Regions from separate parts of the Alteribacillus sp. JSM 102045 genome, predicted to be linked through region 2. Evidence: riboswitches for the same ligand, from Rfam matches in the RefSeq annotation. Region 2 holds a riboswitch; the other holds the start of a gene.

Region 1 (15,440 bases), on a different contig from region 2:
TTTTGGAAAAGAATCGCATTAACCATCCAGAGTTTATCGTTTTCCTTATCAGATAACCGAAAGTTTTTACCGGTATTTGATGATATTAAAACCCAGCGCTGGTTAAAACAAAGATGGCCAAGAATGAGAGCTGAAAAAGAGGAGCTTGCTTATTATATATATAAGGATTTGTATGGTCTTTTAAACCATCTTCCTGAAAAGGATGCTTCCGTGTTTGCAGGAAAGCTTTCAGGCCATCAGTACACAGGACAGACTCTAACACAGCTTGCTGCTGCTATGAACGAAGATATCGATGAAACGTACTTCCGTTTTCAATCAACTCTACATTATTTATTAGCACATGCCCCACAGACTACTTATTTAAAAGAGGTGGCAGAGGGACTTCTTCATGAGCAAGTGTTGACGTCAACAACAAAGAAAACGAAGCGGTACTTACATCAGGGCTTAACAATTGATGAAATAGCAGAAATTAGGGGGTTAAAAAAAAGCACTATTGAAGATCACATAGTAGAACTTGTCTCAGAAGGTGCTGAATTTTCTGTTGAAAAGTATGTATCCAAGCCTTTACAAAAAAGAATTTTGACAACTGTTCAAAACTCAGGGACTTACCGTTTAAAAGTTATAAAAGAAACATTAGCAAATGAAGGAATGATAGTTGACTATTTTTCCATTCGACTTACTTTAGCTTTTTTTGGAGGAGGAAATGAAAACGCTGGATAATTATTTGTACCATTATTTTGGTTATGACTCATTTAAAGACAAGCAAAAGGAAATTATCAAGGCAGTAATGGAGAAAAGAGATGTTTTTGCTATGTTAGCTACCGGAACAGGTAAGTCCCTGTGTTATCAACTTCCAGCTCTTGTAAGTGATGCGTTGACGATTGTAATTTCTCCTTTAATCGCATTGATGCAAAATCAAGTTCAAGAGTTAAAACAAAAAGGCATTAAAAGAACAGCATCCTACAACAGTTTTTTAACCTATGATGAAAAAAGATATATTTTAAAAAACTTATCATTTTATAAAATTCTTTACATATCACCGGAGAGTATTCAGCTGCAGGAAGTATTGCAGTATCTTTGTAAACAAAAGATTTCGCTGTTAGCGGTAGATGAAGCTCACTGTATATCTCAATGGGGCCATGAATTTAGAACAGATTATATGAAGTTAAACAGCATACGATATGCGCTTGGAAACCCGCCTTGCCTGGCCTTAACTGCAACAGCTGCACCAGAAGTACAAAGAGATATTCTACAGCAATTACAGTTACAAGACCCTGTCATATTTAATGATTCAATAGACCGTAAAAATATTACAATGAGTGTTGTATCAGCTAGCAGTGAAGAGGAAAAGAAAAAAATATTGCTTGATTATTTGAAAAGACTTCCTATTCCAGGAATGGTATATGTCTCCAGCAGAAAAAAAGCTGAAGATTTGTCTATAAAGTTAAAAGAGGAAACGGCTCTTTCAGCTTTTTCATACCATGGGGGAATGACTCAAGAAGATAGAAATTTAATTCAGCAGCAGTTTTTATCGGGAGAGACCGATGTTATTTGCTGTACGAATGCGTTTGGGATGGGAATTAATAAGCCGGATATACGTTTTATTATTCACTACGATTATCCTAAAGACATAGAATCTTATGTACAGGAAATAGGAAGAGCAGGAAGAGATGGAGAGCAAAGTACTGCTATTCTTATAAGATCAAATAGAGATCAAATTTTTCCGCGCCGACTGATAGATAATGAGTTTCCTGATGACCATCACATCACCGCGGTCAGTAAGGAAATAGAGGGCATGTTGTCAGGGGAAATTATTGAGAAGACATTAGTGGACATGTTTGGAATTGAAGAAATTCATGCACGCTTTTTCAGTCATTATTGGAAAGAATGGCAGAAACAAGTTTCTAAAAATAAATCGAGTGATTTTAAAGAGTATATAGAAAGCATTTTTTATCAAAGAAAAAGATGGAAATATAAGAAACTTAACCAAATAGAAGAGTGGATGTGGGATGATAAGAAATGCAGAAGAACAAGACTGATAAAATATTTTGGGGAATATCAGACAAGTGCTCCAGAACAGTGCTGCGATATATGCGGTTTAACGCAGCCATTAATTAAAGAAAAACACCATAAGGAAGAAGAAGTGAAAAAAAATATAACATGGAAAGGTCGCCTGGCTGCTTTGCTTCACCAACACAGCTAAATATTTTTAAGCCGAAAAAGTGGTGATGTGTTAAAATGAAAGAAAAGATAAGCCTCTTAAAGTCGAAAAGGGTGATTCATAATGAACTCCAACCGACAAGGTGACCAGGCAGAAAATCTTCGCAGACGTGCTCAAAGAAAAAAATTAAATAGAAACAGTTCAATAGATGTCACTTCTCTGCCCCCACGAAAAGAAGTACATAAAAAGAAAGTTCGGATGAATTTTCCTATGGCACGTCTTCTGCTCCTATTATTTATTTTCATCGTATTAATTGCTGCGGCAGTATTTTTTTTGATTGGTTAATTACGGACTTTATTTCCTTTTATGAAGATACCTGGATAAGGTCCCGCTGGCCTATGAAAATAAAACGGGATCTTTCAAAACACTTGCCAGCTACGCAAATCAGCTGTTCAGAATATCGTTCTATCTGGCCAAATGCCATAGTTGTTTCTGTGCGTGTGCAATACACTTCAATAGGGATACCTAATCTGTAATTATAGTCGACATCATGGTCTGTTATAAGCGAGCGGCACTTCAGTTTGTTTAATAACATTGGTTCCGCCTCCTGTTTAAAAGGTACTCTTATTAGTATAACGAAATTTATTTGAATTATCAAATAATTATAACGGGAAGAGTCCTCTAAAAAGAGGAAATTAATTTTTACAGCCCCATTCTTATCACCAACTGTAAACCGTCCCCGGTAGAGAACTTTTCGAGCTGTATTGATTTTCTTCTGTTAAAGGCGAAGACAGCAGCAGCCCAATAAAACAAATAACAACTCCTATTCCCATAAGTATAAATGGAAGAGCTAAACTCTTTTTTTTAAGTAATAAGAAAAGCAACAGAAAAAATCCTCCGCCAAATAAAGCTGTTCCTATTAAAAATATGGTTAAATCCATCTTTTGCGTCTCTCCCTTTGGAACATTATCTCTTTAAGTATAAAATAGATCGGAAACGATTTTCCACATTTGACAGAATGTTTCTAAGAACGTTCTTATTCAATAAAAATTATTATGTAACAGAATTGATTAACACAGGAACTTTCAAAGAATTAATATAAAAAACCAGAAAAAATGGGCGGTAATGTTCTAAAACAAATTGACATTTTGTTAACTGTTATAATACAATGTAGAAAAGGTCGAAAGGGGAAAGTACAATGAAAAAAATTACTGAATTTTTTAGAAACCTGCCGCCAAAACATTGTTCGGATTGTGGAGAAGTGATGGAAGAACAGCATGAATCGTATATGAACCAATGTGATAAATGTTTAAGAAATACTGATATATAAAATTATCCTAAGGTTTAAAGAACGGGCTGCCGTTCTTTTTTTTTGGAAAATTATTTAAATTTCAGGTGCCTTCCGCTGGTATTCTACCTGCTGTATAATATGGTGGAGCGTGGAAAAAGGTTGGAAAGGTCGATTGTAAATGAGATTAAAAAGGGTGATTGTTTATCTTTTATTCTTTTGGATTATTTTTATGGGAATAGAAGCGAAAAGAAACAGGTTAAGGAATGAAGAGCTTTATTTGAAAAAATTACCAAAAAGCTTCTGTAATAAATGCATTTATTTTATATCTGATATTCATTTCCGCTGCATTCCTGACAAACTAGTAAAGAAAGTAAAAAATAAAGCCGAACTGGTTATTATTGGTGGAGACATTATGGAGGCAGGGGTTCCTTTAGCCAGAGTGCGGGATAACATTAGAAAACTTAAGGAAATTGGCACAGTAATATTTGTATGGGGAAACAATGATGCAGAAGTGCGAGAAGATTTACTGGTTTTACTTGAGGAAGAAGAGGTTATTATTTTAGAAAACAGTATTTTCCAATGGCGTCTTAACAATGAAGTTTTAAATATAGCAGGCTTGATGGACAGGCATCAAGTATTAAATGAAACAGAATTTAAAGAGAAAAGACAAAAAAGCATACCAATATTAACCATACATGACCCAGCCGTGTTAGATCAGTTAACTGCACCGTTTGTTTTTGAGGCTGCATTAAGCGGCCACACACATGGAGGGCAGATACGTTTAGGTCTATTGGGAATTCGGGAAAAAGGCGGTTGGAAGACACGTCGGGGAATACAGCTGCTTATAAGTAATGGTTATGGCACTACAACCTTACCGCTGAGATGGGGGGCCCCCGCCGAATCACATCTTATCACTCTTAAACGAAGAGCCTAATTATGTCTTCACCCCTCCGTGCCGCAATGAATATAGTATAGCAGGTTAACAACAGCATAGGCACGACAACGGCAGAATCAGGAGGACTTGAAATGGAGATATACACCTGGCCGGGAGACCGTTTAAAAGTTCATCTCACAAGACAAGAGCTTTTAGATAACGGAATTGATCCACATAATGGATGTATAAATAATGAACGTGCAGAATTATTTTTCACCTCGCTTCTAAAAATGATATCCGACCATTTTAACGTTCAGCAAAATGCACAGCTGGATGCGGAAATTAATGAAGCGGAAAAAGATACCATCCATCTAGTTATAAGTTTTTTTGATGAAGAGGGGGATAAAATCAGTTTGTTAAGCGCAGAGAAAAAGCCCAAAAATACTTTGTTATTTCGTTTTAACCGTAAAGATGACTTGCTTGCTTTAGCAGAACGAGCAGCACATCACAAAATAAAAGGCGGCATGTTAATAGAATGGAATCCATATTACTATCTTTATTTTACTTTTCATAAAGCAAAGGTGCCTGCACTTCTCTCACCACTTCTCGAAGAATACGGAGAAAAAGCATATGTAGACCCGGTTATAACAAGAAAAAAAGGGAAAATATTAAAAACGAAATCTGCTCTTCAATCCTTAGCATCGAGGCAAATATAAACTTTTCTTTTTACAAGGTTGTAGTGGAAATAAAAACATTTATTCTTTATAGTAGTAATTGATTAGGCAGTGTATAGATTAGTCAACAAGCAAATGCTTCAGGGGTGAAAAGTATGGAGGAACATGAAAAACACAATCAAGAAAATGCAATGGATGAGCAGCTTGAAAACATGAATGTTCTTGATTCTACTCAGACAGTAATTAAAAATGCTTTAGATAAATTAGGCTATCCAGAAGAAGTTTTTGAACTTATGAAAGAGCCCATGCGCTTATTAACCGTTCGCATACCTGTAAAAATGGATGATGGTACAACAAAAGTTTTTACAGGTTACAGAGCGCAGCACAATGATGCAGTTGGCCCTACAAAAGGCGGCGTCCGTTTTCACCCTGATGTGACAGAACAGGAAGTGAAAGCTTTATCGATTTGGATGTCCTTAAAGGCCGGGATTGTGGATCTTCCTTACGGAGGTGGAAAAGGCGGAATAATATGTGACCCAAGAAAAATGTCATTTCATGAATTAGAAAGACTTAGCCGCGGGTATGTTCGTGCTATTAGTCAGATTGTAGGCCCAACCAAAGATATTCCTGCGCCTGATGTTTTTACTAATTCTCAAATCATGGCTTGGATGCTTGACGAATACAGCAGAATTCGTGAATTTGACTCGCCTGGCTTTATAACCGGCAAACCAATTGTGCTTGGAGGTTCCCATGGAAGAGAATCTGCAACAGCAAAAGGTGTTACAATTTGCATTAGAGAAGCTGCGAAGAAAAAGGGGTTAAATTTGCAGGAAGCCAGGATTGTTATTCAAGGTTTTGGAAATGCGGGCAGTTTTCTTGCGAAGTTCATGCATGACGCTGGCGCCAAAGTTGTTGGAATAGCAGATGCACACGGAGCTTTATATGATCCTGATGGTCTTGATATTGATTATTTACTTGATCGTAGAGATTCTTTTGGAACGGTAACAAACCTTTTTAAGGATCGTCTTTCCAATCAGGAGCTTCTGGAAGTTGATTGTGATATTTTGGTGCCTGCTGCCATTGAAAATCAAATTACCGAGAAGAATGCCCACCATATCAAAGCTGGGATTGTGGTAGAAGCAGCAAATGGTCCGACAACTTTAAAAGCAACAAAAATATTATCTGAAAGAGGTATCTTGTTAGTACCAGATGTGCTTGCCAGCTCAGGAGGCGTAACAGTTTCCTATTTTGAATGGGTGCAGAATAATCAAGGGTATTATTGGACGGAAGAGGAAGTAGAGACAAAACTTGAACAAGTAATGGTTCATGCCTTTGAAAACATATATAAATTAGCTTATGGAAGAAAAGTCGATATGCGATTAGCAGCTTATATGATTGGTGTCCGTAAAATGGCAGAAGCTTCCCGTTTTCGCGGATGGATATAATACCAAGCTATTTGTTAACATATCTTTCAGACTCGCCATTTTCGGCGGGTTTTCTTTCATTAAAAAGAAAAAGTTTGAAGGAGCGACCTGATATGCCAGAAGAAGAAATTGTCATAATTGGAGCCGGGCCTTGCGGATTAGCCGCCGGTCTTGCATTGCAAAATAAAGGATACAATCCTCTTATCATTGAAAAGGAGAATGTTGTCCATTCTATATATTGGTATCCTTCTCATCAGACCTTTTTCAGCTCCAGTGACAAGCTGGAAATAGGGAACATTCCTTTTTCGTCTATTGAAAGAAAACCAAAACGACATGAAGCACTTGTTTACTACCGGCAAGTAGCAGAAAGAAGCCAATTGAGGATTAATTCTTATGAAAAAGTGAAAAATGTGCTTAAGAATACAGACGGTTTTAGAGTGAAAACTGTAACGAAAAACGGCCAAGAACATATGTATAAAAGCCAATATGTCATTGTGGCGACTGGCTACTATGATAGTCCTAACATTATGGGGGTGGAAGGAGAAGAATTGCCTCATGTTTTTCATTATTTTAAAGAGGCCCATCCCTATTTTCAAAAAAAAGTAACGGTTATCGGGGGAAAAAACTCAGCAGTAGATGCGGCACTCGCTTTGGAGCAAGCAGGTGCAGAGGTGACTGTATTATATCGGGGGAAAGAACTTACGGAAGCCGTTAAGCCATGGATTCTCCCGGATTTCTATTCTCTTGTCAGACGAAATAAAATTACTATGGTTTATGAAGCTGATATAAAAAGAATAACCCCCGATTATGTTTTCTACGATAAAAAAGGAAAAGAATACACCCTTGAGACCGAATTTGTATTTGCAATGACAGGTTATCATCCCGATCATTCATTTCTTCATCAAATGGGAGTCAGGACTGATTCCGAAACAGGACGTCCGGTTTTTAATGAAAACACGATGGAATCCAATATAAAAGGGCTTTATATTGCAGGAGTATTAGCCGCTGGAAACAATGCAAATGAAATATTCATTGAGAACGGCCGGTTTCATGGCAAACTTATTGCAGAATCAATTGTTAAAGACAATAAATAATGGAAATATAAATTGAAGATGCTGATTAATTAAAAGAGGTGAGTGTATGAAAAAAGTTGTCTTAATTGCAACAGGCGGCACTATTGCAAGTAAAACAAAAGAAGATTCAGGATTATTAGCTGCTGGAGAGCTGACGGGAGAAGAACTGACTTCTATGTTTGATCTGCCTACTCACGTAAACCTGGTAATCGACTCATTTACTCAAAAACCGAGTATCCATTTAACTTTTCAAGATTGGGTTCAATTAAACCAAAGAATCCAAGAATATCTCAATGATAGTACAGTGGACGGAATTGTTGTTACTCATGGAACTGATACTTTAGAAGAAACTGCATATTTTCTTGATTTAACAGTGAATAGCACTAAACCAATTATCATTACAGGATCTCAGAGAGCACCAGAGGCTTTAGGCAGTGATGCTTATATAAATATTCGCTATGCTATTTTGACAGCCTGTGAAAAAAATTTAAGTGACTTTGGCACGGTAGTGGTTTTTAATGAAAGAATTTTCTCGGCAAGGTATGTGAAAAAAGAACATGCTTCGAATATACAAGGGTTTAATTCATTTGGTTTCGGATATTTAGGTATTATTGATAACGATGAAGTTATTCTATACCAAAAACCTATCAAAAGAGAATATTTAGAATTAGGAGACCAAATACCGAGAGTAGACATTATAAAAACTTATTTAAACGCGGATGGCGTTCATATTGATGCCTCGGTTAACAGCGGAGCAGCAGGAATAGTATTAGAAGGAGTTGGAAGAGGACAGGTTACTCCTGAGATGGTGAGCAGTATAAAAAATGCAATGGATAAAAATGTTAGAGTTGTCCTAACGACTAGTGCTGAAGAAGGACATGTGTACACAACATATGATTATCATGGGAGTGCCTATGAATTATCCACAATAGGGGTGGAACTAGGGGAAGATCTAGATTCTAAAAAAGCAAGAATAAAATTAGCAGTTGCTTTGTCAACAAATAAAACGTAGGCGAAATTTTACCTTGAGCCCTTATTTTCATCATTAATATAGCGTGTTACGATAAGAAAATAAGAGGGGACGGGATAAAAGTGATTGCGCTCATCATCGCAGCCCTGGCACCTGCCATCTCACTGTTAAGTTATTTTTATTTAAGAAATGAATATGAATCCAATACTGTATTACAAGTAGCTAGAACTTTTGTTATTGGCGCATTGCTTGTGTTCCCTATTATGGTTTTGCAATATGCTTTAGAAGCAGAAGGTATTTTTCAATCTGACTGGTTATATTCCTTTGTTGGAGCCGCAGGTTTAGAAGAATTTTTTAAATGGTTTTTATTATATTTTACTATCTATAAATTTGTTGCTTTTCAAACACGCTATGATGGTATCGTTTACGGTGCAGCTCTTTCTCTAGGTTTTGCTTCTGCAGAGAATGTAATGTATTTAATGGCTGCTGGCATTGATTACGCGATAGGCCGAGCGTTCCTTCCTGTTTCGAGCCATGCTTTATTTGGAGTGGTAATGGGGTATTATATAGGATGTGCCCAAATTGCTGTACAAGAAAGAAAAACATTGTGGACTATGATGGCTCTGGCTGTCCCGCTTATTTTACATGGAATTTATGATCTGATATTATTGACCATCCATGAAAATGTACTAGTTATCATCGTTCCGTTTATGTTTTTCTTATGGTGGTTCGCCTTATCAAGAACAAAAAAAGCGAATGAAAAAATGGCATAAGAAAGGATGGGAGTTATGGCTGTTCAAACTCGTTATCGTGTGATTGTCCGCTGTCCAAAATGCGGTGAAAAATATATTCTTCGCGGAAGAAATAACGAAAAAGGAGAGCTTGAAACAGGATTTAAACGCTGTGTATGCGGTAATGAAACGAATCTTCACATCGATGCCACCCCGGAATAATTTGTTATTGCAATTATGCGGTTTATCGTGTACGGTTTTACTAACAACAAAATCAATTTGATATTCTTATCAAGAGAGATGGAGGGACTGGCCCTGCGAAATCTCAGCAACCAGCCACGATGTGGTCAGGTGCTAAATCCGGCAGACGATATATAAATAAATCGTCTGATAGATAAGATGAAGCGTACATGTCTTTATAAAGCAGGCCTTCTTCTTATCAAGAAGAAGGCTTTCTTAATAGGGCATAAAGAATTCAAAAGCAAAATTACATAAAAATGAGGTGCAGACGAATGAGCAGGAATCATCATATAGAAACAAACCTGGTGCAAATAGGTAATAAACAAGATGAAAAAACAGGAGCGGTCAGTGCTCCCGTATATTTTTCAACTGCTTACCGTCATTCTGGAATTGGACAGTCGACCGGGTATGACTACTCCCGAACAGGAAATCCCACAAGAGAAATACTCGAAAATGCGATTGCTACACTTGAAAACGGAAAAAAGGGATTTGCATTAAGTTCTGGTATGGCAGCTATACAAACGTTATTTGCTATTTTTGATAAAGGAGATGAAATACTGGCCTCCCAAGATTTGTATGGAGGAACATACAGGCTTTTTGAAGAAGGATGGAAAAACTGGGGAGTAAGTGTTCAATACGGCGACCCGCGTAAATTGGAAGGTTTTAAAGAACTGGTAAATGAAAAAACACGAGCTCTGTTTATAGAAACACCTACTAATCCATTAATGCAAGAGGCAGACATTGAAGCCCTTGCTGCATTAGCTAAAGAACAAGATTTACTCCTTATCGTGGATAACACGTTTTATACTCCCGTACTGCAGCAGCCTCTGAACATGGGAGCAGATATTGTGATTCACAGTGCTTCTAAGTATTTAGGAGGCCACAATGATGTAATTGCTGGACTGATTGTTGCTAATGATGAAAAAATTTGTGAACGCATTGGAGCTTTTCACAACGGGATGGGCACTATTTTATCCCCAATGGATTCTTGGCTGCTTATGAGAGGGATGAAGACCTTATCCGTTCGCATGGAAAAACATACAAAAAATGCTCAGGAAGTTACAGCATTTCTAAATAACCACGAAAAAATAACAGATGTAATGTATCCAGGTAAAGGCGGTATGTTGTCATTTCGCTTACAAAGTGAAGAATGGGTGAATACTCTTCTTCAGGAACTGCAATTAATAACATTTGCTGAGAGTCTTGGGGGAGTGGAAAGTTTTATGACATATCCTGCAACACAGACACATGCGGATGTGCCGGAAGAAGTAAGGCTGGCTATCGGCGTATGCAATCGACTGCTCCGCTTCTCGGTTGGTATAGAAAACTCAGAAGATTTAATAGCAGATTTAAATCAAGCTTTAACTAAATTATAAGGAGCTGTTTTAAAAGACAGAAAGGATGACATAGTAGTGAATTTTCTTGAAAGATTACAGCAGGACATGCTTGTCGGTGACGGGGCTATGGGGACTTATTTATACGATAAAGGATTTACGGGCTCGTTTGAAATGTTAAACCTGAGTGAACCAGATACGATAAAAGCAGTTCATAAAGAATATGTGAGAGCAGGCGCTAATATTATACAATCTAATACATATGCGGCAAATAAGATAAAATTGCAGAAATATCAACTGGAAAAAGAAACAGCAGAAATTAACAGGGCAGGCGTCCGGCTTGCAAAAGAAAGTGCTGGTTGGGATACCTTTGTCTTTGGAACGATTGGAGGTATTAAAGGGGTTCAACAGCTTGACGTCAGCAGTGAAGAAATTGAGGAGGCCTTTAAAGAACAGGCAGAGGCTTTACTTTCAGAAAACCCAGACGGTTTAATGCTCGAAACGTTTTATGACTTATCAGAAATAATCAACACCTTAAAATTAATAAGAAAGATGACGGATCTGCCTGTTGTTGCCCAGGTTGCATTAGGAGAAGTCGGTGTGATGCATGGAGGTACACCGGTCAGTGAAGTTTTTCAAAAGCTTAAAGCTGCTGGTGCGGACGTTGTAGGGTTAAATTGCAGAATGGGCCCTTATCACATTTTACGCTCCCTTGAGACAGTCCCTTTAATGAAAGATGTATATCTTTCAGCCTATCCAAATGCTAGTTTACCTGATTTAGATGACGGCAGGTTTGTTTATCAGTCGAATCCCGATTATTTTTATGAAAGAGCTCAAGATCTTAAACAGCAGGGAGTAAGTTTGATCGGCGGGTGCTGTGGAACTACGCCTGAACATATTGCAGAAGTAGCTCGAGCTGTAAAGGGGACAGTACCTGTAAAAGAAAAAGCAATAGTTGAAATAACGGAGCATGATCAGCCAGTGTCATCTGAAGTACCTTCAAATATTGTCCGGCTAAACGAAAAGTATCAAAAGCCATCTGTTATTGTAGAGTTAGATACTCCTAAAAAATTAGCAACGGAAAAATTTATAAAGGGAGCAGAAAAATTATATCAAGCTGGTGCAGATGCTGTGACGATGGCTGATAATTCCCTTGCTTCTCCTCGTATCGATAACTTAGCGATGGGAGCTATGGTAAAAAATAAAACAAGTGCCAGACCTCTTCTGCACGTTGCCTGCCGAGACAGAAACCTGATCGGTCTTCAATCTCATTTGCTTGGTATACATGCCCTTGGCATTCATGATGTATTAGCGGTCACCGGGGACCCGACAAAAGTGGGAGACTTTCCTGGGGCAACTTCTGTATATGATGTTAACTCATTCGATTTAATTTCATTAATGAAAGAAATGAATGAAGGGCGTTCTTTTTCAGGTAAATCATTAGGCGAAAAAACTTCTTTTACAGTAGCAGCTGCTTTTAACCCAAATGTCAGAAATCTAGAGCGTGCTGTCAAACGGCTGGAAAAGAAAATCGATGCTGGTGCAGATTATTTTATGAGTCAACCGGTTTATGGAATAGAGCAATTTAAAGAGATTTATGAAGCAACAAAGCATTTGCCGGTTCCAATATATATAGGTATTATGCCGCTTGTTAGCAGCAGAAATGCGGAATTTCTTCATAACGAAGTCCCTGGAATTAAATTAACAGATGAGACAAGACAGAAAATGGCAGCTTGCGGAGAAGATAGAGAAAAAGCTCAGCAGGAAGGAATAGCCATTGCAAAAACTCTTATAGACAAGGCATTAAATTATTTCCATGGAGTCTATTTAATTACGCCGTTTTTGCGGTACGATATAACTGCAGAATTAACAGCTTATATACGTGAATCTGCATTGCAGCGTTAAGAGAGCAGCATATGAAGGAGTGGGACGATGACGACAACGGTTCAATTTAAAGATAGATTAAAACAATCGATATTATTATTAGACGGTGCAATGGGTACGATGCTTCAAAACGCCGATCTGAAACCGGAGGACTTTGGAGGCGAGCATTACGATGGTTGTAATGAATATCTTAATGTAACCTCCCCTCATGTAATTGATCAAATACATCGAGAGTATTTAGAAGCCGGTGCTGATATTATAGAGACAAATACATTTGGAGCTACAAGCATTGTGCTCGCTGATTATGATTTGGAAGATAGAGCCGAAGAACTTAACATTGCTGCTGCCAAACTTGCAAGAGAAGCAGCTGATGACTATTCAACCCCTGAATTTCCAAGATATGTAGCCGGTGCGATGGGTCCAACTACGAAATCTCTCTCAGTTACGGGAGGAACGACATTCGAAGAATTAGCAGAAGCTTACGAAGAACAGGCTAAAGGATTAATAAATGGTGGAATTGATGTATTTTTGTTAGAAACAAGTCAAGATATGAGAAATGTGAAAGCCGCTTATATTGGTATAAAACGAGCGGAAGCAAGGACGAATACAGAATTACCGCTTATTGTATCAGGCACTATAGAACCGATGGGGACCACTCTTGCAGGACAGAATATTGAATCCTTTTATATTTCTTTAGAACATATGAAACCTACGGTTGTAGGTTTAAATTGTGCCACAGGCCCGGAATTTATGAGGGACCATCTGCGTTCCCTTTCGGATTTGGCTACTACTTATGTTCATTGTTATCCAAACGCAGGACTGCCTGACGAAGAGGGCCATTATCATGAATCGCCGGAGTCCCTTGCCTCTAAACTTAAAACATTTGGCGAAAAAGGGTGGCTTAATATTGTAGGAGGCTGCTGCGGAACCACACCTGAACATATTAAAGTAATGAGAGAAACATTGAAAGATTATGCCCCCAGGCTGCCTGTAGAATCTCATCCGCACAGCGTATCTGGTATTGAGCCGCTAATCTATGAAGAAGATATGAGGCCGCTATTTGTTGGAGAACGGACCAATGTTATTGGGTCAAGAAAATTCAAAAGACTTATTAATGAAGATAAGTTTGAAGAAGCATCTGAAATTGCTAGAGCACAGGTGAAAAGAGGGGCTCATGTTATTGATGTATGTCTCGCTGATCCCGACCGCGAAGAATTAGAAGACATGGAAAAATTCCTAAGTTATGTAATAAATAAAGTAAAAGTTCCATTAATGATTGATTCTACGGATGCAGAAGTAATTGAAAAAGCATTAACTTATTCTCAAGGAAAATCAATTATTAATTCGATTAACTTAGAAGACGGAGAAGAACGATTTAATGATATTATTCCAATTGTTAAACGTTTTGGAGCAACTGTGGTAGTTGGTACTATCGATGAAGAAGGAATGGCTGTTACTGCGGAAAGAAAGCTCGAAATTGCTAAGCGCTCACATGATCTGCTTGTTCATAAGCATGGGTTAAATCCAAAAGACATTATTTTTGATCCGCTTGTTTTTCCGGTAGGAACTGGGGATGAACAATATATTGGTTCGGCTGAAGCAACCGTAGAAGGAATTCGTCTAATTAAAGAAGAACTTCCCGACTGTTTAACAATTTTAGGTATCAGTAACGTATCATTTGGGCTTCCACCTGTTGGAAGAGAGGTTTTAAATGCAGCGTTTATGTATTACTGTACTAATGCCGGTTTGGATTATGCTATTGTTAATACCGAAAAATTAGAACGGTTTGCAAGTATTCCTGATAATGAAAAGGAAATGGCAAGAAAATTGTTGTTTGAAACCTCTGATGAAACCTTGGCAGAATTTACAGCTCATTACCGAGGAAAAAAAGCAGAGAAAAAGAAAGTGGAAAAAAATCTTTCTTTAGAAGAGAGATTGGCTGAATATATAATCGAAGGAACAAAAGAAGGCTTGTTTGAAGATTTGAACGAAGCACTTAAAAAATTTGAAGATGCACTTGATATTATTAATGGACCGTTAATGAACGGAATGGACAAAGTTGGTAAATTATTTAATAACAATGAGCTTATCGTAGCGGAAGTGCTTCAGAGTGCAGAAGCCATGAAGGCAGCTGTTGCTCACCTTGAACCATACATGGAAAAGAAAGAAGATGATGATTCGGGGAAAGGAAAGATACTGCTTGCTACGGTTAAAGGTGATGTTCATGACATTGGGAAAAATTTAGTTGACATTATATTATCGAATAATGGCTTTAAAATCGTTAATTTAGGAATTAAAGTCACTTCCAATGAACTAATTGAAGCGATTGGTAAAGAAAAACCTGATGCGGTAGGTTTAAGCGGTCTGCTTGTTAAATCAGCACAGCAAATGGTGCTAACAGCGCAAGATTTAAAAAATCAGGAAATATCTATCCCTGTCCTTGTAGGTGGAGCTGCGCTTACTCGTAAATTTACAGAAGAAAAAATAAGCGCAGAATATGATGGGATGGTCTTGTATGCAAAAGACGCCATGAACGGCTTAGATATAGCAAATAAACTAGCTGTACCAGATGAACGTACAAAGTTGCAGCAAGAATTGATAGAGAAATGTAAAAAACGATTAGATCAAGGACAAAAGAAGGAAGTTGTAAATACTGTATCTGAGGAAACTCCAGCACGGTCCGCGGTGTCTACAGAAGTACCTGTGCATATTCCGCCAGATTTAAAAGAACACCTGTTGAAAAATTTTAGTATTGCTCATTTAGAGCCATATGTAAATTTGCAA
Region 2 (15,440 bases):
TAAGATAGTATAAAGAAAACTCATCGAGTGCCAAGCCGTAAGGCGCCGGCAGAGATGTAGTTGCACTTATACTATCTTCCTTTTATTCATCCAAGATAGTATAAAGAAAACTCGCCGATTGGCGAGCCTCAAAGGCGATGACAGAGGCGCAGCAGCCTATACTATGTTTTAAATAGAGGCAAAGCCAAATCGTTTAAAAGAGGCTTAGCTTTTCTTTCAGTTACATATATTGCAGGCGGCACATGAAACTGTTGTTTTCCTCGTTGGGTAAAAATAAAACCCGCCATTGGCGAGTTGAAAGGAAAGCTTGTCCTTAATGTTTATGTGGAAGATCAAAAACGAGAAACGCATCATAAGAAATATCAAAAGTGCCGCCAGTAGTGCTAAATATAATAGCCAAGGTTAAGAATAAAGCAGAAATTATTGTTTTCATACTACTTGTCACCTCCCCTAACTTCTAACTATGTCGTGGTTCTATTTGAGTATAAAATATGTTGAAAAAACGTGAATTTTGGCTAACGACGTTTCTTATTTCATTTTTCCGAAATTTTCTACTTCCTTCTTCCATTCTCTTCGATTATGATAATTATAGGCATATACGGGGAGGGGACGAAAAAATGGATTTTTCCAGAGTGGGAAAAAAAATTCAAGAGTTAAGAAGGTATCATAGTTTGACACAAGCTGACCTTGCTAATGGAATCTGCACGCAAGCTCAAGTGAGCAAAATTGAAAACGGCACTATCATACCTTACTCCAACACCCTTTTTCAGATTTCCGAGCGTCTTGGAGCCGACATGTATTACTTTTTTGAAGAAGCTAGATCGGACAGGCCTGATTATGTAGAAGAAGTGTTCGAGCAGCTGAAAGAATTTCGGTTTAACCAGGAATACAAAGAAATTCGTTCTATTCTTCAGTATGAAAAAGCCAATCCCCTTTTCCAGCAAGGCTACTATAAGCAATATATGATGTGGCATGAGAGCATCTGTCTTTACCACCTGGATCGAAAAACAGAGGAAGCTGTCCAATTAATAAACGAGGCATTCAGTGTGGATGACAATCCTACATTTACTGAACGTAAAGGGGAAATGATGAACACGCTGGCTATCTTTTATGACCTGGAAAAAGATTATAAAAAGGCTTCAAAAATATGTAAAGAAGCTCTCTATAACCTTCACCAGCTAAAACGAATTAAAAATGTCTCTATAGAACTCCGCTTAATTTATACACTTACGAAATCGTTAACTAATCAAAAGCAGTACGAGAGCTCAGTATTTTGGTGTGAAAAAGGCATTAAACGCTGCATTGATTCCAACAACATGTATGTTTTCGGCGAATTGCTTTATCAAAAAGGAAGAAACTTAATATTTCTTGATAAAAAAGAAGAAGGTGCTAAAAGCTGGAGCAAAGCGCTCGCTGTCTTTGAGGTCACATCCCAAAAGCATCTGGCTGAGATTGTCAGAAAAGAATTACAGCAAATCAATGCCGAAGGAACATTCGAAGATTTAATTTACGAATAATTAGAAAACTCTGCTTGTCATTTAAAAGGTAACCGGCTAAAGAAAAATTGCAGATTGACACGCCTGGAAGGGGATGGCAGTGGCGTTAGTTGCACTTATACTATCTTCCGATTATATTGTCCATTTGATAGTATTAAAAACACCACGCCCTGTGACAACGGCCGCATTAGTACGTCCTGTACGTTGAATGCCGTAGTTTTAACTTATACTGTTTAGAAATAAAATCTCTTATACTTTTATACAGTGCAAGAAAAGAGCCTGCACCCGCTGAAAAGCGATGTCAGGCTCTCTCTTTTTATTATTTTACTTCTGCTGCCATTTGTTTCAATACATCGGCTTTATCGGTTGTCTCCCAAGGAAGGTCGATGTCCGTGCGGCCAAAATGTCCATAAGCAGCAGTCTGCCGGTAAATCGGCCGGCGCAGATTCAGCATTTTAATAATGCCCGCCGGACGCAGATCAAAGTTTTCACGTACTAGCTTAACGAGCAGGTCTTCAGAAACTATTCCTGTTCCGAACGTTTCAATGGAAATGGAAACAGGCTCAGCTACCCCAATAGCATACGCAAGCTGGACTTCGCACTTTTCCGCCAGTCCTGCCGCCACAATGTTCTTGGCAACATAACGAGCAGCATAAGATGCAGAACGGTCCACTTTAGTAGGATCTTTGCCGGAAAAAGCACCGCCGCCATGCCTTGAATACCCGCCATACGTATCAACGATGATTTTTCTTCCTGTCAATCCAGCATCTCCTTGAGGACCGCCAATCACAAAGCGACCGGTTGGATTGATGAAATACTTTGTTTCTTCGTCTAGTAAGTGAGACGGCACTACCGGTTCAATAACATGTTCTTTTAAATCCCGGTCAATTTGTTCTAATGTCACATCCGCATGATGCTGCGTAGAGATAACAATGGTCTCGACACGCAAAGGAGCACCGTTTTCCCCATACTCCACAGTCACCTGCGTTTTCCCGTCCGGGCGTAAATAAGGAATGATTTCATTTTTTCGTACTTCTGTAAGTCTTCTGGCCAATTTATGAGACAGTGAAATAGGAAGAGGCATGAGCTCTTCTGTTTCATTATCGGCATAACCAAACATTAAACCTTGGTCTCCTGCACCGATAGCTTCAATCTCTTCATCTGTCATCTGACCTTCTCTTGCTTCTAATGCCTTGTCCACACCTTGAGCAATGTCAGAAGATTGTTCATCAATAGAAGTTAATACCGCGCAGGTTTCATAATCAAATCCGTATTTTGCGCGTGTATAACCTATGTTTTTTAACGTATCTCTGGCAATTTTTGGGATATCGACATAAGTAGAAGTCGTGATTTCACCAGCTACCAGTACTAATCCCGTGTTAACTATTGTTTCACACGCTACACGAGCATTAGGATCCTTTGTAATAATTTCATCTAGAATTGCATCTGATATTTGGTCACAAATCTTATCAGGATGCCCTTCCGTGACCGATTCTGAAGTAAATAATCTTCGTCCTGCAGTTGCCACGTGTACTGCCTCCTTTACCAAGTTTGGTATTACGGCACTCATACCCTGATACATATTAAGACGAGAAGGAGAAAAAATTTCTGTAAAAAATACAAAATCCCTTTTCCATGGCGAGGAAAAGGGATAGTAGCCGTTCACCTTTTTCGCCTCTTATCTTCCAAGACGATATCCGTCTTTCCAGGTTAGCACCTTTGCCCCTCCTTTTGTACGGGGATGGTTGCCGGGCTTCACAGGGCCTGTCCCTCCGCCAGCTCGGGATAAGAGTATCCGTTCGCGAAATATCATAACGCAGTTAACTGTTTCTGTCAAATGAATCACTTTTTATTTCGCAGGCTCCAGAAGGACATTTCTCTCCTAGTAAAAGATGACGATTTTTTGCAATTTGTTTATAAACCTGCTCTCCAGCCCAATCTGCTCCGGGAAAATATAAAAGGGGTGTAAATATTTTTCCCGCTGGAAATAATTGAAGGATTCTTTTTACAGCAGCAAACCCTGTATATAAATAGGTACCTTCTTCAAGAAGATGCATTTCCTGCTGAATTCTATCTTCTTTTAAAAAGGGGTATTCTTCTAATATAGAAGGATCTTCAATCGAACGCCATGTTAAGACCTGGTGTTTGTCCCACTTTTCTATCTCTTGTTTTGTTTTTTGGCACAATGTGCATGCTCCATCATAAAAAACCACAAAAACCTTATTTGAAATTGTCACTGTACCATCTCCTTCATAGGTTAAACCCATTCTAACACGTGAACTCACTCAAAAATAACGACTGGCTTTTAAAACAGTAAAATGAAAATTATCGTTTTTGTATAAATCTTTTAACAAAATTTGCGAATTAGTATAGACTAAATAAATAAATGTGTTATACTAATTCATAATTAAATGATCATTATTAATCAGAGAAAGGGTTTTGCCGCCATGACGACGATTCATTTTTCAAACGAGCTATCCGAGCTTCTTCATGGAGGAAATGTGCTTCAAGATCTGCCAGTATCTAGATTGATTGAAAAATCCCTGCAGCGTAATGAGGGGGTATTAACGTCTAACGGCGCTTTAAGCGTAGAAACCGGAAAATATACGGGACGGTCTCCAAAAGATAAATATATTGTTGATGAATCTTCAGTTACCAATCAGATTGATTGGGGCCCTGTAAACCAGCCAATCAGCAAAGAGGTTTTTTCCTCCCTTTATAAAAAAGTCATTGAGCATCTTAAAGAGAAAGAAGAATTGTTTGTAACTCGTGGTTATGCCGGTGCAGACCCAGCTTACCGCCTGCCTATTCAAGTTATTAATGAATACGCCTGGCATAATGTGTTTGCAAGACAATTATTTATCCGGCCTGAACAGGAAGACTTGAATAAGCATAACGCTGACTTTACTATCATCGCAGCTCCTAACTTTAAAGCGGACCCTGAAGAAGATGGGACAAAATCAGAAACCTTTATCATCATATCTTTTGAGGAACGAATCGTTTTAATTGGCGGAACAGAATATGCCGGAGAAATGAAAAAATCTGTGTTTTCGGTGATGAACTTTCTGCTGCCTGAACAAGAAGTCCTTCCGATGCACTGTTCTGCCAATGTTGGAACAGAAGGAGATACGGCTCTCTTTTTCGGATTGTCAGGCACAGGGAAAACGACATTGTCTGCGGATCCAAACCGGAGCTTAATTGGTGATGACGAACATGGATGGTCCCATAATGGCGTATTTAATATTGAAGGCGGCTGCTATGCAAAATGTGTTAACCTGTCTCAGAAAAAAGAACCGCAAATTTGGAATGCGATTCGGTTTGGTTCTGTTTTAGAAAATGTTTATGTAAACGAAAACACGGGCGATCCCGATTACGACAACACAGATTTAACAGAAAATACGAGAGCGGCTTACCCAATAGAAAACATTCCAAATACACTACAACCAAGCATGGCCGGCCATCCATCAGCTATTATCTTTTTAACAGCTGATGCGTTCGGGGTTCTTCCGCCTATAAGCAAGCTAACAAAAGAACAAGCCATGTATCATTTCTTAAGCGGATACACAAGTAAACTTGCAGGTACAGAGCGCGGCATTACTCAACCTGAAGCTACTTTTTCTACTTGCTTTGGTTCTCCTTTTCTTCCGCTTGAGGCGTCCCGATATGCAGAAATGCTTGGAGAAAAAATCCTCCAGCACGATGTTAATGTTTTTCTAGTTAACACAGGCTGGTCCGGGGGTCCTTATGGGATCGGTAAACGAATGAACCTTCCTTATACTAGAGCAATGATTCAGGCGGCATTGCTTGGAGAATTAGACGGGGTAGAAACGACAGAAGACCCAATATTTGGTGTTCATATTCCTCTACACTGTCCTGGAGTCCCAGACGAAGTCCTGCAGCCGCAGGAAACTTGGAATGATAAAGAGGCATATCAGCAAAAAGCAAAAGAATTAGCCTCAAAATTCCAGAAGAATTTTCAAAAGTTTAAAGACGTACCAGACCATGTGAAACAAGCAGGCCCCAGAGTGCTGACACCAGAAACCGCCGAATAATAACCTGCTTTAAAAAGGAGCAGCTGTCATAAAAGCCCTTACATGGTAAAAAGCCGGTCGTGAAACGAAATTACGTCCGGCTGTTTTGCTTGTTTTTTCTCTTTTCTGCAGGCGGTGTGATTGCGCTTAATCAGAAAATTGGCAACGGTACTCAACGTGACTTCGATACCGGACGCCAATACCCCTTCTTGGTTACACTGCATCATTGACACTCCAGCACTGGGTTTCAAAACCTCTTCTTTGATGACCGGTTCACCTTTCTTTCTCCTGTCTCGGGTTTCAAGCCCATTGCCTGGCAAGGAGGCGTAAATACTGAAAGAAAACATATAGCTAAGTAAAAGGCCTACCCCTCAAGTACTTTCTAGATCTATTTTGATTTTTTCAGCTGTGATTCTTACCATCCATCCATTTAATCATCTCAGAGATCGCTTTTTGTCGGACTGGTGGAAGAAAATGATGGGGCATGTTTGGGTACACCTGCTTTAACACCGGGAGGCCGGCCGCTTTTAAATAAGCTTCAAGCCGATGCGCATGCTCCACCGATACGTGTTCGTCTTTTTCTCCATGCAGAATGAAGACAGGTGCTTTTAGGTCACCTATTTGTTTCAAAGGGGTCCGCCATTCATATTCGAGGGGGCGTGTTATTGGATCTCCTCCTGTTACTCGTCTTAACATTTTTCTTAGGTCAGATCTTTCTTTATACGTAAGAGTCATATCGCTCACTCCGCTCCAGCAGACAATAGCAGAAGCTGTTTTTTTCATACCTGTAAATAAAGCCATAACGGCTCCACGTGAAAAACCAACAATGTGAAGAGGCTTTCCTTTTGTTTCCTCAAGCGCTGCAAGCACGTCAAAGCCGTTCATTGCATCTTCGCGGTCGTACCCGCAGAAGTCTTCTTGCCCTTCTCCCCCTTCATTTCCTCGGTAATACGGAGCGAACACCACATATCCATTGTGTGCTAATTCCGCAACCCACTCTTTTTTTACCATTCCAACCTTTTTCAAACCACCCCGGAGATAAAGAATTCCGGGAAGAGTTCCAGTTTCATTTGGAACCCCTAAGCAGCCTTTGACTGCATATTTTCCGCTTTTATAAGCCACTTCAAAAAGGTTGATATTATTGATGCTGCCTAGCTTCTTTTTTTCTATCATTTTTTTCTCCTTTTTCTAGGAACGGGATACCAGCCCTGTTCATAAAATGTAAAATCAGCCGCTGTATATAGGAGGAAGAAGAATAATGACTAAAAATATGTTAACTGCACTATTGTGCTTCTTTATGTTTATAGGAACATTAACAGCTTGTAGTTTTCAAAAAGAAACGACAGAAACGATTCGTCTAGCTGAAGTCACACGATCTATATTTTACGCTCCGTTATATGTCGCCATAGAAGAAGGATATTTTGAAAAAGAAAATCTCAACATAGATCTTACCACTACTTGGGGCGGAGACAAAACCATGACTTCCTTATTATCGGACGGAAGTGATGTCGCACTAGTCGGGGCTGAGACATCGATATATGTGAATTCTCAAGAACCGGCTGAGCCAATTATTAATTTTGCCATGCTCACCCAAAGCGATGGAACCTTTTTAATGGCTAGAGAAGAAACAGCAGAGGAATTTGATTGGGAAGATTTAAAAGGAAGCACATTTCTTGGTCAGCGTAAAGGCGGAATGCCTCAGATGACAGGAGAATTCGTATTAAAAAAGAATGGTATTGACCCGCACAATGACCTGGACCTGATCCAAAACATTGATTTTGCAAATATCGCCAACGCGTATGCTTCTGGTACTGGAGAATATGTACAGTTATTTGAACCACAGGCTACCTTATTTGAACAAGAGGGGCTCGGAAACATTGTCGCTTCGTTCGGAGAAGAATCCAGTGCCGTGCCTTACACTGTGTTTATGGCAAAGAAAAGTTATTTAGAAGAAAATGAGGACACTGCCGAACGCTTTACTCGTGCTATTCACAAAGCACAGCAATGGATCTACAACTCAACTCCAGAGGAGATAGCTGAATCGATAACACCTTATTTTGACGACACCCCAGAAGGAATTATTGCTGATGCAGCAAAGCGTTACCGCGACCAAGAATCCTATGCTACAACACCAGTACTAACAGAAGAAGCATGGAATAACCTTCAAGATATTATGGATGAAGCAGGCGAACTGCCGGAACGATCTGAATACAACGAGTTTGTTAATAACACATGGGCTGAAAACGTTATGAATGACTAAGAAGGAGCGTTTTACATGCTTTCTTTAAAAGACGTTGAGAAAGTGTATTTAACCGATAGCGAAGCCGTTCAAGCTGTATCATCTATTCATTTAACCGTAGCAGGCGGTGAGTTTGTATCATTCATTGGACCAAGCGGCTGCGGCAAAACTACAGTACTATCGATGATTGCCGGATTGTTTAAACCGACATCCGGCAAAATTTTAATGAACCATAAAGAAATTACAGGCCCTACAAAAGAGACTGGATATATGCTTCAAGAAGATTATCTGTTTCCGTGGCTTACTATCCAAAAAAACATAGAGCTGGGATTGATTATTACTAATTTATTCAATGAAAAAACGAAAAAAGATGCCATGGATCTTTTAAGCGAATTAGGGCTTGCCGATAAAGCTGATGCTTTCCCTTCAGAACTCTCTGGAGGCATGAGGCAGCGTGCAGCACTTGTAAGAATGCTCGCTCCTAAACCTTCTCTTCTCTTACTAGACGAACCCTTTTCCGCATTAGATTATCAAACCAAGCTAAAATTGGAAGACTTAGTTTATTCCACTCTAAAACAGCAGAAAAAAACAGCCATACTCGTTACACATGACCTTAGTGAAGCAATAGCGATGTCGGATCGGATCTTTCTATTCAGCAGCCGGCCTGGTACCATCCATCGTGTTTTTGACGTGCCTGAGGTGTTTAAAGAAAAACTGCCATTAGAAGTTAGAAACGATCCAAATTTTCATCCATTCTTCCAAAAAGTATGGAAGGAGCTGGAGACAGTTGAAGACCAAAACACAAACACTTCATAGCCGCTACCTGCAAACGAAACGAAAAAATAAACGCCGGGTTATAAGCTGCCAGTTCATTTTATTGGGAATATTCTTTTTAAGCTGGGAAATTTTCAGCAGAATGCAATGGTTAGATCCGCTTATTTTCAGTATGCCTTCTAAGGTTTGGAACTTAATGACTGCTAAAATCGCTGATGGCACACTGCTAACGCACGCTTCTATCACTCTTTCTGAGACCATAATTGGTTTTATATTAGGAACTGCTGGCGGCACTTTAATTGCAGGTATTCTTTGGTGGTCGCCTTTTTTGTCAAAAGTTTTAGATCCCTATCTAGTCGTACTAAATTCCATGCCTAAAGTAGCGCTCGGACCTATTATTATCGTTGCTTTTGGCCCCGGCATGACTTCTATTATCGCAATGGGAGTTCTGCTTTCTATCGTTATCACTACTTTAGTTGTATACAATGCATTTCTTCAGGTTGATGAAAATTATAAAAAGGTGCTGCTTACCTTTGGGGCAAACAAAAAACAACTCTTTCATTATGCTGTTTTACCTGCTTGTTTTCCAACAATTATATCAACGTTAAAAGTTAATGTAGGGCTTGCCTGGGTGGGAGTTATTGTAGGCGAATTTCTCATCGCTAAACAGGGGCTGGGTTATCTCATTATTTACGGATTTCAAGTTTTTCAATTCCAGCAAGTGATGATGAGCTTAATCGTAATAGCTATATTAGCTGCCGTTATGTATAAAGCCATTGAATCTTTAGAAAAAATTCTTATAAAACGAGTTAGTAAAAGTTAGCATACCCTAATTAAACCCTCGTTACTAAACGAGGGTTTAAGCTTTTTTTGTGATATCTTTTTTTTCTAAATAGGAGAGAGTATGCGGCAGCACTTCATCTTTCATAATAAAGCTGTACGAGTTGTTATATTTTATATTATGAGGGAGTGTTTGTATTAATACGGGCCCTTTTGTTTCCATATAGTCATCTTTTGGTTCCATTTCCTTTATATCAGCATAATAAATATTTTTTACTACCGTTTCTGCTTTACCGTAAACCTTGTATTGGCCAAGTTGAACGATGTACCCTACTTTTCCTCCTGTTTCTTCCCATACTTCTCGTATAGCTGCATCTTCTGCCGATTCACCAGGTTCTACTTTCCCTCCTGGAAATTCCAGACCTCTGCGGGGGTGATGGGTTAAGAGCCATTGTCCTTTGTATCGGCAGACTACCCAAACATGACCAGGATTGTTGGAAAAAGGAACATTTTCAAAAGCAAGGTGAACTTTATTTTGATAATAGTCGAGAAAGGTAATCTTCTTCATTCTAATCGTCCTCGTTTTTTACATAGTGTAACCTTGTCGTTTGCTTCTGTATTGTTTGTTCCCTTATTACACGTTATTCCTCACTTAAAGTTTAACATTTCTAAGAATCTTTGATTTCTTTATATATTTTTTCCGCTAGTTTTTTTGACCACTCCATTTGGTCATTCTTTCGGTACATAAATTCGTTCAGCAGCTCTTCCCCTGAATAACCATCTTGAACTATTCCTTCTAAAATGAGATTTGAAACATCATCTTTACCGGCTGCCATTTTAGCATCAATCATTAAACTGTAATTTTCACTTAAATCAGTGAGCTGACGTATGTTTCCTGTCATTAAAGCTGGTTCATTGCTTCGTTCCGTAATAATTACTTCAAAAACTAACTTTTGATTTTTTATTTCTTTTAGAAAGTCTTTTTCTTCTGCTGGAATCACGGCTTCTATAAGCCAGGAGCTGTTGCTTTCTTCGCGGTTAATAATAAGCCCGTCCTGAAGCGGAACTGACCGGTGAATCACTTTATTCTTTTCCATTAAAATAATTTGCAGAGATATTAATCGGAATGTTTTCATTGTTTTCCTCTCTTTTGCGAACAATTCTTCTTTTAAAACAGGAAAGGCTGCCCCAAAGATACCTCTTTTGTGACAGCCTTTTGACATTGTAAATATCCGTCAATAATGTGTGAAAACCTTCTTATTTTCAGTAGATACTTGTCACAATGTGCCTTACACGTTGTTGTCTGCCTATCTCTCTGCTTCTAAAACAGGGCCTTTCCCTACTAATCTGCCATTTTCCCTGCATTGACGATCAGCCATCCATTCAATAAATAACGTTTCTTCTTCTGTTAAAGTGCGGCCAAGTTTACTCTCACATTCCTCACGAAGCTCTTCCGTATAACATTTTTGCATGATAAACAGGGCTCCTTTTTGTACGTACAGAATGTTTAATTTTACGAATTAACCAGTTTTCCTTGTCACGGCCTGTCATCTACAATCGGCTGCATTGTTTTTAAACACCTTGTACTATACTATTTACTCTATTCGATATCCCTGTTAAAATTCCTCTTTTATTATGAAATACGTAACTATCTGTTATTGTAAGCTTTTTGTAAACGACTGAGACCTTCCTCTACGTTATTTCGCGGACATGCAACGTTAATTCGGGCAAATCCGGCTCCTTCCTCGCCGAAAATATGGCCGTCGCTCAAAGCAAGCTTTCCTTCTTCTCTAAGCCATGACTGCAGCTTTGAAGCTTCCATATTTAAGCCGCTCATATCTACCCATACCAAATATGTTCCTTCTGGTTCAATCACTTTCATTTCAGGCATATTAGTCTCAATATACTGCTTAACAAATTTTACATTGCCTCGTACATAGTCGAGTAAATTCTCAAGCCACTCTTCTCCTTCTCGATAAGCAGCTTCAGCCGCAACCGTAGCAAAAGGATTATCTATCTCAACAAATTGACGCTTCAGGTGGGCTTCATATTTTTTCTGAGAAGCTTTCTTTTCAAAAACAACATAAGACAGCTGAAGTGCTGCTAAATTAAATGTTTTACTTGGTGCCATACAAGTAATAACCTCAATATTCTTCTCTGCTGCAGCTTTAGAAAATGGTATATGTTTGCCTTCAAGTACTAAGTCGGCATGAATTTCATCAGACACAACAAACACGTCATACTTTTCACAAAGATCTGCTACTGCTTCCAGCTCTTCTTGCTTCCACACTCTTCCAATAGGGTTATGAGGACTGCAAAGCAATAACATTTTTGCACCGGCTTGCATTTGCTTTTCCAAGTCTTCTAAATCAACAGTAAATCCATTTTCTGTTTCTTTTAATGGATTGCGCAGAAGCTTACGTTCATTGTTATCGATAAGAGCATAAAACGGATAATAGACAGGGGGCTGAATGATAATTCCATCGCCTTTTTCCGTAAATGTTTGAATTAAATGGCTGATTGCTGGTACCACACCTGGGGTGAAAACAAGCTGATCATTGCTTAACGTCCAGTCAAATCGTTTTTGAATCCAAGATGTCGTGGCTTCCCTTAACGATGCAGGCCTTCTATGATAGCCAAAAATCCCGTGGTCAAGTACTTTTTGCATAGCATCTAATACAGGCTGCGGAGCTTGAAAGTCCATATCTGCAACCCACATAGGCCATAAGTCGCTTGAACCGTACCGTTCTGAAACAAAGTCCCATTTCATCGAATTTGTTTTATTTCTATCAATAACTTTTTCGAAATCCATAACTGCATCCTCCCAAGCATTTAGCTAACTAGATATATTAAGGCTTTTCGTATAAGTTTGCCTCTTTTTAATAGATTTTTCAAGCTTTTCCTTATGAATTCACCCTATTCCGCATTTTCTTTTTCTTCTATCCGAGCACGGTGCAGACAGCCAGCACCGTTTCTTTCCTTTAAAAAACGGCTTCAAGGAAGAGAAGCCGTTTTTTTTCATTAAGCCAGCACGATTAGTTACTGCTGTTTTTTTAAGAAGCATAAGTGGATTTGTGGAAACAGTGCCAAAAAATAAAAAAGCAAAGTTCATCGTTAGGCCAATGAAAGATGCATAAACGGTTAATACTCCTAAAATCAAACCTAAGCCTACTTACACTTCTCCATATGCTACTGCAAAACTAAAGATATTCTCAATCGGCAAAGCTATTTTTTCCAAAAAAACATTATACTATGGAAACGCTGCTTCTCCAGCTTGATTTGTCACTGGTTCAGCAATGGCTCCTTGCATGAACCCACCTGCTTCAAAGTCCCCTGTTACTACTTCCCCCAGCCAGAAGTTAGCCATCTCCAACCAAGATAATTACGCAGTACTGCTAAAATTTCCGCAGTGTATAAACTATTTCTAAGCATATTCATAACCACAAAAACTCCCCCTGAAAAATATTGTGAAAAATTTCACAATTAAATTGTATACGGTTCGATCATTTTTATCCATGCTTTTTACATATTTGTTAATAAGTTTTTATTGCATTTCACCCCAAGTATGCCTATAAGAATATTCCCTGACCGTATTGCGAAACAAAATTATTTCGTATACAATAACACATAGAAACCAATAAATTCCTTTTTTACATACCCTGCTTATATACTTTAAAGGGTTTATTTGATGTGATTAACGTTTTTTATATGACAAATGTTGAGTAAAGGAGAGCACCTATGCATTACATTAGTGACGGGGTGTTGATGGAAGCTTATGAAAAAGCAGTAGAATTACATTTAGAGGAAGAGTTCATTGAACTGCTTTACTCTGAAATAAAACGCCGGGGATTGACATCACCATCTTCTGCCCAGAATTATTACATGGAAGTTGGCAGATAAAACAAATTGGACCAGTTAAGAAAAATCGAAGGGTTTCTCCGTATAATATGGTGAAAGCCTTCGATTTTTCTTAATGTGTATATTCCGTTTTTTCCGTTGATTTGTAGTGGCCGCTTATAATCTTATCCTCTATTTTATTATGAAGTTACTTATATAACCGACCTTTTTCTTCGATTTTCTCCCTTTTCCTTAAACTCTTTCATTCCCTTAGTCATGTTCCCACATTTTAACTTACTTCACCTTAACCAGACCCACACATAATATTAGAAAGGGCGCTGAGTGCCATGTTATCTGTTCCGTTCTCTGTCTAAAAGAGGGTCATTTTAATGGGATTTCTCTTAATAATGGAAAGAATTTCCACATACACCTTGGATAGTAACCTGTTTGTTTAAAATTAAGGAACAAATGTCCTCGACCTTCCATTCCGAAACCTTCCATTTTCAATGCGACCTTCACCAGCGCATAAAAAAAATAACGCCGGGCCGAGGTTCTCCTCAAACCGGCGTCATTGATACTATGTAGGCGCACCCTATGGGTACATGTTAAAGAGTTGTCAAGCTTACTGGGAACACAGCCAGCGCTCATTATTATATGGTGCACCCTCTGGGCACTACCATATTCGCTTTCGACGTAGATGCGTCTCAGTGTTATATGGTGGAGCATAGCGGGCTCGAACCGCTGACCTCAACACTGCCAGTGTTGCGCTCTCCCAGCTGAGCTAATGCCCCTCGCCATCAAACGATATTTTTTATTATAAGCGCGTTTAAAATTCCTGTCAATATATATTAAAAGATTATTTCTAAGAGAAACCAGCCGAGCGCACCCGCAGTTCCTGCCAAAAAAGATTCCAGTACTTTGACCTTCCGCCACTGTTTTTCTTTGGAATAATCCAGCAGCATCCAGCCTGCCAAAACTGCAGCACCAAAAATAACAGCCTCTCCCATCCACCTGTCCCCCTGCTCCGCCACAAATAAAGTATGCTATAACATTAGCAAATCATACGGGAAACAGCAATGAAAATTTAAGATAATAATACTTCTTCTAACTCTTTGTTGAGCCGTTCAGCCATTTCTACAGAAGATCTAGGTACTTCCGCGTCCTGATCGACTGGCTCGGCAAACTGGTTGAAAACAGCATTATAAGGCTCCGTGTTATTATCTATATCTCCCTGGTACTTATGAGTCAATACAAATGGGCTTCTCAGCTGTACCTTTACCCCTTTTTGCTCTAGCTCTCCTTCGACAGCCGTGAACGGCACCCGAAAAAATTGATATCCTCCCTCATCAGAAATCTTGTAATCAAAACTGCCATGATCGTAATCCCAATTCCCGCCAATTTCATATCCGAGCGGTTTTAATTTTTTTTCAAGATCATACAGTACAAATTTATGATTTTCTATCTTAGAAGGTATCTCAATCACCATACCCAGCTCCTTTATCATAAAATGAATTGTTAATAGGTTTCCACCCCTTATTTTTTTCATGCTTCTTCCTTCGAAAAAAGTAAGCTGCTCCGCATGCCTTTCTTCATAAAAAAACCTCAGCTTCCGTGCTGAGGTTTTTACAATTAAGATTGATTTAGCCTATTTTGTAATGCTTCTTTCCTTTCTTCAAAACCAGGTTTTCCAAGAAGCGCGAACATATTTTTCTTGTATGCTTCTACACCAGGCTGGTCAAACGGATTTACTCCGAGTAAATATCCGCTGATAGCACAAGCCTTTTCGAAGAAATACACGAGATAGCCAAAATAATACTCATCTAGTTTAGGAATCTGTAAAACAAGGTTAGGCACATCTCCATCTGTATGAGCAAGAAGTGTCCCTTCAAATGCTTTCTTATTCACAAAATCCATGGACTCGCCAGCAAGATAATTTAGGCCGTCAAGATCATCTTCGGTTTCTTCAATAGTAACTTTTTTGTCGGATTCTTCGATTTGAAGAACCGTTTCAAACAGATGGCGGCGTCCTTCTTGAACATACTGCCCCATGGAATGAAGGTCTGTCGAAAAATCTACAGACGCCGGGAAGAGTCCTTTTCCATCTTTTCCTTCACTTTCTCCAAATAGCTGCTTCCACCATTCCGAAACATAATGAAGCTGCGGTTCATAATTCACTAATAATTCAATGGCTTTTCCTTTTTGATAAAAAATGTGACGAAGCACCGCATATTGATAAGCATGGTTCTTTTTCAGATCCTCTTCACTGAGGTCTTTACGCGCGTC

What was found. Region 2 has a riboswitch for S-adenosylmethionine ahead of metK (methionine adenosyltransferase). Riboswitches for the same ligand answer to the same signal wherever they lie in the genome.
Region 1: it holds a riboswitch for S-adenosylmethionine, as region 2 does, so the genes downstream of both, ACE1TI_RS06290 (methionine biosynthesis PLP-dependent protein) here and metK (methionine adenosyltransferase) in region 2, are expected to answer to the same signal.

Annotation. Positions count from the first base shown of each region.
Region 1 is NZ_JBHFQG010000006.1:94,510-109,949, reverse strand. Features, by position in the region: gene ACE1TI_RS06355 (YpbB family protein) at 1-720, shown strand, start outside; gene ACE1TI_RS06350 (RecQ family ATP-dependent DNA helicase) at 704-2,203, shown strand; gene ACE1TI_RS06345 (hypothetical protein) at 2,285-2,506, shown strand; gene ACE1TI_RS06340 (hypothetical protein) at 2,526-2,756, opposite strand; gene ACE1TI_RS06335 (hypothetical protein) at 2,881-3,102, opposite strand; gene yhfH (protein YhfH) at 3,360-3,491, shown strand; gene ACE1TI_RS06325 (metallophosphoesterase) at 3,631-4,386, shown strand; gene ACE1TI_RS06320 (adaptor protein MecA) at 4,479-5,042, shown strand; gene ACE1TI_RS06315 (Glu/Leu/Phe/Val family dehydrogenase) at 5,192-6,445, shown strand; gene ACE1TI_RS06310 (YpdA family putative bacillithiol disulfide reductase) at 6,538-7,518, shown strand; gene ACE1TI_RS06305 (asparaginase) at 7,565-8,509, shown strand; gene prsW (glutamic-type intramembrane protease PrsW) at 8,590-9,240, shown strand; gene ACE1TI_RS06295 (hypothetical protein) at 9,256-9,420, shown strand; SAM riboswitch class I at 9,484-9,599, shown strand; gene ACE1TI_RS06290 (methionine biosynthesis PLP-dependent protein) at 9,711-10,814, shown strand; gene ACE1TI_RS06285 (bifunctional homocysteine S-methyltransferase/methylenetetrahydrofolate reductase) at 10,851-12,677, shown strand; gene metH (methionine synthase) at 12,705-15,440, shown strand, end outside.
Region 2 is NZ_JBHFQG010000004.1:135,334-150,773, forward strand. Features, by position in the region: gene ACE1TI_RS04475 (helix-turn-helix domain-containing protein) at 618-1,517, shown strand; gene metK (methionine adenosyltransferase) at 1,816-3,024, opposite strand; SAM riboswitch class I at 3,172-3,288, opposite strand; gene ACE1TI_RS04485 (thiol-disulfide oxidoreductase DCC family protein) at 3,317-3,733, opposite strand; gene pckA (phosphoenolpyruvate carboxykinase (ATP)) at 3,944-5,548, shown strand; gene ACE1TI_RS04495 (hypothetical protein) at 5,587-5,751, opposite strand; gene ACE1TI_RS04500 (alpha/beta hydrolase family protein) at 5,930-6,700, opposite strand; gene ACE1TI_RS04505 (ABC transporter substrate-binding protein) at 6,786-7,787, shown strand; gene ACE1TI_RS04510 (ABC transporter ATP-binding protein) at 7,803-8,582, shown strand; gene ACE1TI_RS04515 (ABC transporter permease) at 8,554-9,363, shown strand; gene ytkD (RNA deprotection pyrophosphohydrolase) at 9,400-9,888, opposite strand; gene ACE1TI_RS04525 (YwpF family protein) at 9,989-10,456, opposite strand; gene ACE1TI_RS04530 (hypothetical protein) at 10,628-10,792, opposite strand; gene ACE1TI_RS04535 (MalY/PatB family protein) at 10,969-12,132, opposite strand; gene sda (sporulation histidine kinase inhibitor Sda) at 13,059-13,220, shown strand; tRNA gene ACE1TI_RS04545 (tRNA-Ala) at 13,873-13,948, opposite strand; gene ACE1TI_RS04550 (hypothetical protein) at 14,006-14,164, opposite strand; gene ACE1TI_RS04555 (YugN-like family protein) at 14,242-14,640, opposite strand; gene ACE1TI_RS04560 (glucose-6-phosphate isomerase) at 14,787-15,440, opposite strand, start outside.